3 regions of the Streptomyces sp. NBC_00690 genome follow, and region 1 is predicted to be linked to each of the others. Evidence: riboswitches for the same ligand, from Rfam matches in the RefSeq annotation. Region 1 holds a riboswitch; each other region holds the start of a gene.
What was found. Region 1 has a riboswitch for cobalamin ahead of metE (5-methyltetrahydropteroyltriglutamate--homocysteine S-methyltransferase). Riboswitches for the same ligand answer to the same signal wherever they lie in the genome.
Positions count from the first base shown of each region.

Region 2: it holds a riboswitch for cobalamin, as region 1 does, so the genes downstream of both, OID54_RS25615 (ribonucleoside-diphosphate reductase subunit alpha) here and metE (5-methyltetrahydropteroyltriglutamate--homocysteine S-methyltransferase) in region 1, are expected to answer to the same signal.
Region 3: it holds a riboswitch for cobalamin, as region 1 does, so the genes downstream of both, cobN (cobaltochelatase subunit CobN) here and metE (5-methyltetrahydropteroyltriglutamate--homocysteine S-methyltransferase) in region 1, are expected to answer to the same signal.

Region 1 is NZ_CP109009.1:230,287-233,544, reverse strand. It holds gene OID54_RS01130 (hypothetical protein) at 1-439, opposite strand, end outside; cobalamin riboswitch at 1,030-1,254, shown strand; gene metE (5-methyltetrahydropteroyltriglutamate--homocysteine S-methyltransferase) at 1,443-3,258, shown strand, end outside.
Region 2 is NZ_CP109009.1:5,806,499-5,809,756, reverse strand. It holds cobalamin riboswitch at 821-947, shown strand; gene OID54_RS25615 (ribonucleoside-diphosphate reductase subunit alpha) at 1,090-3,258, shown strand, end outside.
Region 3 is NZ_CP109009.1:4,612,675-4,615,932, reverse strand. It holds gene cobN (cobaltochelatase subunit CobN) at 1-1,564, opposite strand, end outside; cobalamin riboswitch at 1,600-1,759, opposite strand; gene OID54_RS20190 (cobalamin biosynthesis protein CobG) at 1,838-3,258, shown strand, end outside.

The DNA.
Region 1 (3,258 bases):
GAACGGCCGAGTAGTCGGGCCTCCTGCTCTTGTCCTCCGGCTTCAGCACTGTGGAGCCGTTGATCAGCGAAGGCGTGTGGGCAGTGATTTCCGGATTGAACTGCGCTTTGAGCGCTGCGTCGATCTGGGGCCAGGTGGTCAAACCGCCTCCGGAGGATGCCACTTGGTCGGCACTCGCCCGCAGGTCGAATGCCGCATACATCGCGGCGATCTTCAGCAGGCTGCCCGAGTAGTGCTCCTCCTGCTCTCGGAGGGCCGCCCAGGGATGATCGAGTGTGCCCTGGAATCCTGTGAGCGCAACAACGATCAGGGCCATATTGTTGACGTTGGGAGCCCCCGCGAGTGACAGCGTCTGTCGAGTGGCATTCAGGACGGACTGCATCGCCGGTTGGGCGGTCGATGCCAGCGGGTTCGCGTAGGCGCCGGTGAACAGAGACATATGAGTCCTCCCGTCTCGAACGAAGACGGGGCGCAAGGGAAGATCGTGCAGACGATGGAGACGCGATCGTTCCCACCACCATTGACTGGACAGGGAAGCCTCGCGGTGAGGGAGTTCAGTTCACTCGCGATGGAATCATCGCAACCTCCTGCGCCCATTTTCCCATAGGCGATGGTGATTCGCCTCTCGGACCTGGAGCCTGCGTCAATCGTTCCGGCCGCCACGCCAGGGGAAATCGGCGAGAGTTGATGAATCTGGGACAAGAAATCAGCTTGCCCAGCGCCCTCAGGATGTCGTCCAACAGTTCCGCCCCGCGCTGTCGAAGCGGGCGATCGATCTCGTCGCCGGCCTCCTCGCGATTCCAGGGCCAAGCGGTGGACTCGGTGAAGAGTTCATCCGACGGGACCCCTTCGGTTGGTCCATCCGGTCGACTTGTTGCTCGGGTGGCGGTGGCCATCGCGGGAAACCGCGGGGGAAGCGAGCTGGCGCACGGCTCCGGGCAGGTCGGGCCGTTTCCACCCTGCTCCATCCGTGTCTCATATCACCGTCCGGAATGTGGGCGCTACTGTCCGACGCCGACTGATCCCTCTAAGGTGGCGGGTGCAGCTGGTTCGCTCTGCCCTCCAGGTAGGCGCGTCGTAAGAGGGAACCCGGTGGGAATCCGGGACTGCCCCGCAGCGGTGAGTGGGAACGACCGCCGTCATACGCACTGGATCCGGGCAACGGTTCTGGGAAGCGACGGCCAATAGGTGCCCGCCGGGAGACCGGTAGGCGTGCCCACGAGTCCGAAGACCTGCCCGCTGTCCGCGTACGACCCACTCGTACGCGGTATCCCGGTGACCTCGTGGGCGGGTTGTGGGCACCCTCAGACATAGTCTGAGGGGAGTGCGTATCAGGTGGACCACCGCGCGCAGTGCGCACCTTTGGTCCGCCGGGTCTGTCACCCCTTCGCGTTCTCATCCCGTCCCGGGATTGCAGGAGACATCTCGCGAAGGAGAGTTCTGTGACAGCGCAGTCCGCAGCCGCGGCAGCACGAGCCACCGTGTACGGCTACCCCCGCCAGGGGCCCAATCGGGAACTGAAGAAGGCCATCGAGGGCTACTGGAAGGGCCGCGTCACCGCCGACGCCCTCCAGGAAACGGCGGCTGGTCTTCGTCGGGCGAACTGGCAGCAATTGTCCGACGCCGGCGTCCACGAAGTACCGACCGGCGACTTCTCCTACTACGACCATGTGCTGGACACCAGCGTCATGGTCGGTGCGGTCCCCGCCCGCCACCGGGACGCCGTCACGGCGGACCCACTCGACGGCTACTTCGCCATGGCACGCGGCACCCAGGACGTTGCACCACTGGAAATGACCAAGTGGTTCGACACCAACTACCACTACCTGGTCCCCGAACTCGGCCCCGACACCGTCTTCACGGCCGACTCCACCAAGCAGGTGGCCGAGCTGAAGGAAGCCCAGTCACTCGGCCTCAACGCCCGGCCGGTCCTCGTCGGACCCATCACCTACCTCCTCCTGGCCAAGCCCGCGCCCGGGGTCGCCACCGACTTCGAACCGCTGACCCTGCTGGATCGGCTGTTGCCCGTCTATGCGGAGGTCCTCGCCGACCTGCGTGCGGCCGGCGCGGAATGGGTGCAACTCGACGAACCCGCCCTCGTCCAGGACCGCACCCCGGCTGACCTGAACGCCGCCGCCCGCGCCTACCGTGATCTCGGCGCACTCACCGACCGGCCCAAGCTGCTGGTCGCCTCCTACTTCGACCGCCTCGGGCAGGCGCTCTCCGTCCTCGCCAAGGCGCCCGTCGACGGCCTCGCACTCGACTTCACCGAGCGGGCCGCAGGCAACCTCGACGACCTCGCCGCCGCCGGCGGACTCCGCGGCAAGCGCCTGGTCGCCGGAGTGGTCAACGGCCGCAACATCTGGATCAACGACTACGAGAAGTCCCTCGCCACCCTCGGCACCCTCCTCGGCCTCGCGGACCACGTCGACGTGGCAGCCTCCTGCTCCCTGCTCCACGTCCCGCTGGACGCCGACGCGGAAGGTGACATCGACCCACAGATCGTCCGCTGGCTCGCCTTCGCCCGACAGAAGACCACCGAGATCGTCACCCTCGCCAAGGGACTCGCCCAGGGCACCGACGCCATCACGGCCGAACTCGCCGCCAACCGGGCCGATCTCGCCTCCCGCACCAACTCCGCCCTCACCCACAGCCCCGCCGTCCGCGCCCGTACCGCCGCCATCACCGACACCGACGGCCGCCGCTCCCAGCCCTACGCCGAACGAACCATCGCGCAGCGCGCACACCTTCAGCTGCCCCTGCTGCCGACCACCACCATCGGATCGTTCCCCCAGACCAACGAACTGCGCACCGCCCGTGCCGATCTTCGCGCCGGGCGCATCGACACCGCCGGCTACGAAGAGCGCATCAAAGACGAGATCCGTGACGTCCTCGCCTTCCAGGAGAAGGCCGGCATCGACGTCCTCGTCCACGGCGAGGCCGAACGCAACGACATGGTCCAGTACTTCGCCGAGCAGCTCACCGGCTACCTCGCCACCCAACACGGCTGGGTCCAGTCCTACGGCACCCGCTACGTCCGGCCGCCCGTCCTGGCCGGAGACATCTCCCGCCCCGCACCGATGACGGTCCGCTGGACCTCCTACGCCCAGTCCCTGACCGAACGACCCGTCAAGGGAATGCTCACCGGCCCGGTCACCATGCTCGCCTGGTCCTTCGTCCGCGACGACCAACCCCTCGGCGACACCGCCCGCCAAGTCGCCCTCGCCCTCCGCGACGAAGTCAACGACCTCGAAGCCG
Region 2 (3,258 bases), 5.6 Mb from region 1:
CATCCGCTGTTGAGCGGTTTCGGGTTTGCGGTTTCGGCATTTCTCCGGTGGAACGGTACGTGGCCGACAACGGCTATCCGCCGTGGTGCCCCCCATTGCCGCCCGGCACTTCGAAACCCTCCATGCGTACGGGAATTCCCGCGATGTAGGGGAAAGCCCGGGTGCCGAAAGTCCATGTCGAAGCACTGACACCTGCGGACACGGTCCCACCAGGGCCTTTCATCGCCCTCCGGCAGCTCGGCATCCGGCTTGGTGATCGACGGACGGCTCCTCTCGTTCGTATCTCCATTCGCACTCTCCTTCATGTCGCCTTCTCATGGCGTCATGGCGTCATGGCGTCGGTTGAGCGGGGCCGTTCCACACCGCGCGGCTTTCTCCACCCCTCAGCCTTCCGCGGATCGGTCCCCATTCCGTGCGCACCCGGGCGCTTCTGGCCTGCGCCCACGCGCGGATACGCGTGGGCACGGATCGCCCATCGGATCGCGCACACCGGATTCGACGGGGTCGTACGCACCCGTCCGTGCGTCCGCTGTGCCCACTGTGCCCGCTGATTCCTGCCCCGGCACCCAAGCACGGGCACCGCCACGGAACGAGGAACCATCGCCGAGCCCGTGACCCCGATGCCGTGGGCAAGAAGCCCCGTGGCCGTCCCTGAGAACCCCGCCGACGCCCCTGCGAACCCGTCGAACGGCCGTCACCGACCCCTCGAACCCAGGCTTTCCAGGGCCACAGCCCCTACGCCGCAAGGGCCCCGGCTTCCCCCTCGCATTCCGCCACGACACAACATGTGGGGGGTACTTCCAGCATGCCCCCCCACATGTATGCTCATCTCGCTGTCGTCGCAGAGGAATCCGGTGCGAATCCGGAACTGTCCCGCAACGGTATGTCGTGGTGCGCTTTGTCGTACCTGTACGAGTCCGGCCGACTGCCGACAGCGCGCCCGGTTCAACCGATCCGGGTGCCCAGACGTCCGGGCCTCGCGGTTGGGCCGGGGGACGCCGCACAGTGCTGCCCCAAGTCGGGCATGCGCTCGGGCGGCCCTGCCCTCCCCGCCCGTCGGCCCGCGAGCCGAGCGAGGGAGAGCACCACGTGACCATCGCGCCTGCCGATCCGGTTTCAGGCACCGCCGACATCTCCGAGCAGATGCCGCAGCAGGTTCCCCCGTCGCGGAACGGCGAGGACGGACCGGGAACCGCATTGCTGCGGACCCTGACCGATCTGACCGCCGATCTGCCGGACACCGACCCCGGTCGGGTCGCCGCCGCTGCGCTGCGCGGACGGAACGCCGGATCAGACACGGCCGAACTCCGTGGACTCGCCACCGATGCCGCCGCCGGACTGATCTCCGAGGACCCGGCGTACTCCCGGCTCGCCGCCCGGCTGCTGACCCTCACCATCGCCGAAGAGGCCGAGAGCCAGGGAGCATCCTGCTTCTCCGCGTCCGTCGCCGTCGGCCACACCGAGGGTCTGATCGCCAACCGCACCGCCGCGTTCGTGACGCTCCACGCCGAACGCCTCGACGCGACCCTCGACCCCACGGCCGACGACCGCTTCGGCTACTTCGGGCTGCGCACCCTCTACAGCCGCTACCTGCTGCGGCACCCCATCACCCGTCAGGTCATCGAGACGCCCCAGCACTTCATGCTGCGCGTCGCCTGCGGCCTGGCGGAGGACGACTCCGTACGCGCCCTCGACGAGGTCACCGCGCTGTACCGGCTGATGAGCCGGCTGGACTACCTGCCGTCCTCACCCACCCTGTTCAACTCGGGCACCCGCCACCCGCAGATGTCGTCCTGCTATCTGCTGGACTCGCCCCTGGACGAGCTGGACTCGATCTACGGCCGCTACCACCAGGTCGCCCGGCTCTCCAAGCACGCGGGCGGCATCGGGCTCTCGTACTCCCGCATCCGTGCCCGCGGCTCTCTGATCCGCGGCACCAACGGGCACTCCAACGGGATCGTGCCGTTCCTGAAGACGTTGGACGCCTCCGTCGCCGCCGTCAACCAGGGCGGCCGACGCAAGGGCGCTGCCGCCGTCTATCTGGAGACCTGGCACGCGGACATCGAGGAGTTCCTGGAGCTGCGCGACAACACCGGCGAGGACGCCCGGCGCACGCATAACCTCAACCTCGCCCACTGGGTGCCGGACGAGTTCATGCGGCGGGTCGACACCGACGGTGAGTGGTCGCTGTTTTCCCCGTCCGACGTCCCCGAGCTCGTCGACCTGTGGGGCGATGACTTCGACGCCGTGTACCGGCGCGCGGAGGCCCAGGGCCTGGCCCGCAAGACCATGCCCGCCCGAGAGCTCTACGGGCGGATGATGCGTACCCTCGCGCAGACCGGCAACGGCTGGATGACCTTCAAGGACGCGGCCAACCGCACCGCCAACCAGACCGCCGAGCCGGGCCACACGGTCCACTCGTCGAACCTGTGCACGGAGATCCTTGAGGTCACCGACGACGGCGAGACCGCCGTGTGCAACCTGGGCTCGGTCAACCTCGGTGCCTTCGTCGTCGACGGCGCCGTCGACTGGGAGCGGCTGGACTCGACCGTCCGTACCGCCGTCACCTTCCTCGACCGCGTGGTGGACATCAACTTCTACCCGACCGAGCAGGCGGGCCGCTCCAACGCGCGCTGGCGCCCGGTCGGCCTCGGCGCCATGGGCCTCCAGGACGTCTTCTTCCAGCTGAAGCTGCCGTTCGACTCGCCCGCCGCCCGGGCCCTCTCCACCCAGATCTCCGAGCGGATCATGCTCGCCGCCTATGAGGCGTCCTGCGCACTCGCCGAGCGCCACGGCACCTTCCCCGCCTGGGAGAAGACCCGTACGGCCCGCGGTGTGCTGCACCCGGACCACTACGGCGTCGAACTGCACTGGCCCGAGCGCTGGGCCGCCCTGCGGGAGCGGATCGCGACGACGGGCATGCGCAACTCGCTGCTGCTCGCCATCGCCCCGACCGCGACCATCGCTTCCATCGCCGGTGTGTACGAGTGCATCGAGCCCCAGGTCTCCAACCTCTTCAAGCGCGAGACGCTCTCCGGTGAGTTCCTCCAGGTCAACAACTACCTGGTGGAGGAGCTGAAGCGGCTCGGTGTCTGGGACGCGACCACGAGGGAGGCGCTGCGCGAGTCCAACGGCTCGGTGCAGGGCTTCACCTGGGTGCCGGCCGAGGTGCGCGAGTTGTACCGCACGGCGTGGGAGATCCCGCAGCGCGGCCTGATCGACATGGCAGCCGCGCGCACCCCGTTCCTCGACCAGTCC
Region 3 (3,258 bases), 4.4 Mb from region 1:
CCAGATAGTGGTGCGATGGCGGCAGATCGGGATCGTGGTAGATCGCGATCGGGTTCTCGCCGAAGCCGCGCGGCGGCTGGATGACGACCAGCAGATTGCCGTGCCGCAGGGCGGCGAGGACGATGTCGCCCTCCGGATTGCGCGACCGGTCCACGAACATCTCACCGGGCGGCGGCCCCCAGTGCTCCTCCACGGCGGTGCGCAGCTCCTCGGGGAGGGTGGCGTACCAGCGCCGGTAGTCCGCCGCGGGGATGCGGACCGGGTTGCGGGCCAACTGCTCCTCGGTGAGCCACTCCCGGTCGTGCCCGCCCGCGTTGATCAGGGCCCGGATCAGCTCGTCACCGTCGCCGGACGCCAGCCCGGGCACGTCCTCGGTGCCGAAGTCGTAGCCTTCGGTGCGCAGTCGCCGCAGCAGCGCGACCGCACTCGCGGGGGTGTCGAGCCCGACCGCGTTGCCGATGCGCGAGTGCTTGGTGGGATAGGCGGACAGGACCAGCGCAAGGCGCTTGTCCGCGGCGGGTATGCGGCGCAGCCTGGCGTGCCGCACGGCGATCCCCGCCACCCTGGCGGCGCGTTCCGGGTCGGCGACATAGGCCGGCAGCCCATCGGCGTCGATCTCCTTGAAGGAGAACGGCACGGTGATCAACCGCCCGTCGAACTCGGGCACCGCGATCTGACTGGCCGCGTCCAGCGGGGACACGCCCTCGTCGTTCTCCTCCCAGTCGGCGCGCGATCCGGTGAGACACAGGGCCTGGAGGATCGGTACGTCGAGCGAGGTGAGCGCACCCGCGTCCCAGGACTCGTCGTCACCGCCGGCGGACGCCTCGGCTGGCCGGGTGCCACCGGCTGCGAGCACGGTCGTCACGATCGTCTCGGCCGCCCGCAACTCCTCGATCAACTCGGGCTCCGGCGCCCGCAACGAGGCCACGTACAGCGGCAGCGCCCGGCCGCCCGCCGCCTCGATCGCACCGCACAGGGTGTCCACGAACGCGGTGTTTCCGCTCATGTGGTGGGCGCGGTAGTAGAGGACGGCGATGGTGGGGCCGTCCCCGGCAGCGGACGTGCGCTCCAGCCGCCCCCAGGAGGGTGCGGGTGCCGGCGGGTCGAAACCGTGGCCGGTGAGCAGGACGGTGTCGGAGAGGAATCGCGCCAACTGCTCCAGGTTGGCCGGGCCGCCGTGGGCGAGATAGGCGTGGGCTTCGGCGGCGATGCCGATGGGGACGGTGGAGGCGGCCATCAACTGTGCGTCGGGCGCCTGTTCACCGGTGAGGACCACCAGCGGCAGACCGCTGGCCCGGATCCGGTCGAGTCCGTCCTCCCAGGCACGCACCCCGCCCAGCAGTCGTACGACGACCAGCCCGGCGCCTTCGAGCAGCGCGGGCAGGTCGTCGAGGGCGGTGCGGGAAGGGTTGGCATAGCGGAAGCCGACCGGTCCACCGGCGGCTCGGGCACTGAGCAGATCGGTGTCGGACGTCGACAACAGGACGATGTCGGGTGCGTCGCCCGGGGGGTTCGGGGGGCTGGCCGGTCCATCGGTAGAAGGGGTCTTCGGTGCGTGCGGCATACGGCATCGGGCCTTCCTCGGGGTGTCCACGCCCCGGGCAGTGTCGGACGACGGGAGTTCCTGACTCGCCGCCCCGACGACTGCCTTCGTCCGGCCGGCTCACAGTGGCGGGACCGCGCCGGATTCACACCGGGCTTCCTCCGCTGTCGCCTTCTGCGTTGCCGGACCGGGTGGCCCGTCCCCGAAATAGTAAGGGTCGCCTTTTCGGTGCGGTTCATACCGTCTTACTGGTGTGGCTCATACCGTCCCAAATGACGGTCGTGGCTGGTCGGTATGCTCGCCGACATGCCCACCTCACCCCGCCCGGCCCAAGCCGGCGCCACCGGTACGACCCCCTCCGGGGTGCGCGGTGACGCCTGCCCCGGTTCCCTGCGGCTGCACCGGGCGGACGACGGCGCACTGGCCCGGATCCGGATACCCGGGGGTGTGCTGCGCCCGGCGCAGGCCGAGGCACTGCTGACGGCGGCCAGACGGCTGGGCGACGGCGAACTGCACCTCACCTCCCGGGGCAATGTGCAGTTGCGCGGACTCGGCGAGCAGTGCGGCGGAGAGTTGGCCCAGCTCCTGGGAAATGCAGGGCTGTTGCCGTCCGCGACCCATGAGCGGGTGCGCAACGTCGTGGCCTCGCCCCTGGCCGGACTGGACGGACTGGACGGAAGCGGCTCGGGGCCCGGCGTACGGGGTTGGTTGAGGGCACTGGACGAACTGCTCTGCGCCAGCGCTCGGGCGGCGGCCCTGTCGGGGCGTTTCCTGTTCGCCCTGGACGACGGACGCGGGGACGTGGACGCCCTGCGCGCGGATGTGACCCTGCTGGCCGCCGGGACATCCGGACGGACCGCGAGGGACCACGACGGTGGCGCCGGACTGCGGATCGGGGACAGCGATGACGTACTGCTGCTGTCCCGTTCGGACGATGCTCCACGGGCCGCGCTGCTCTGTGCTGAAACGTTCCTGGATGCGGCCGATCTCACACCCGAGGCCAAGGTCTGGCGCGTACGGGACCTCCCTGACACCGGCGCACGACTGCGGGAAGGGACCCTGGCACGGCTCGCGAAGGCGGGCATCCCCCTGACGGGCATCCGACGGCACCCCCGGCGAGAGACCGCCACCCCGCCCCCGTACGGAATCGTCACCCCACCGGACCCCCGACCGACTCCCACCCCGCCCGTCCCGCCCACGCCGCCCTCCGTATCTTTCCCGTCTCTCCCATCCCTCCCGTCCCTTCTGTGCATCCCGCGCGGCCCGAGCGGCCCAGCTGAGGCCATCCGCCCCAGCGCCCCCGCCGCCACCTCCCCGGCCGCGCTCTCCATCGGCGCCCCCCTCGGCCGCCTCACCGGCCCCCAGTGGGAACGGCTGACCAGCACCGCCCGGAAGACGCCCGACGGCGAACTGCGCCTCACCCCCTGGCGCGGAGTGATCGTCACCGGCATGCCAGGCGACCAGGCCGGCAGCGCCCTCGACGAACTGGCCGCCACCGGGCTGATCACCACGGCCGACTCCCCCTGGAACGGTGTCGGCGCCTGCATCGGCATGCCCGGATGCGCCAAGTCCTCGGCCGACGTCCGCGCCATGGCCGAGGCCGTGGTCTCATGGGAACTCCCTTCCACAGCAGGGAGGTTCACCCAACTCCCCGTCTACTGGTCCGGCTGCGAACGCCGTTGCGGACGCCCCCCGGGAGACCGGGTCGATGCCCT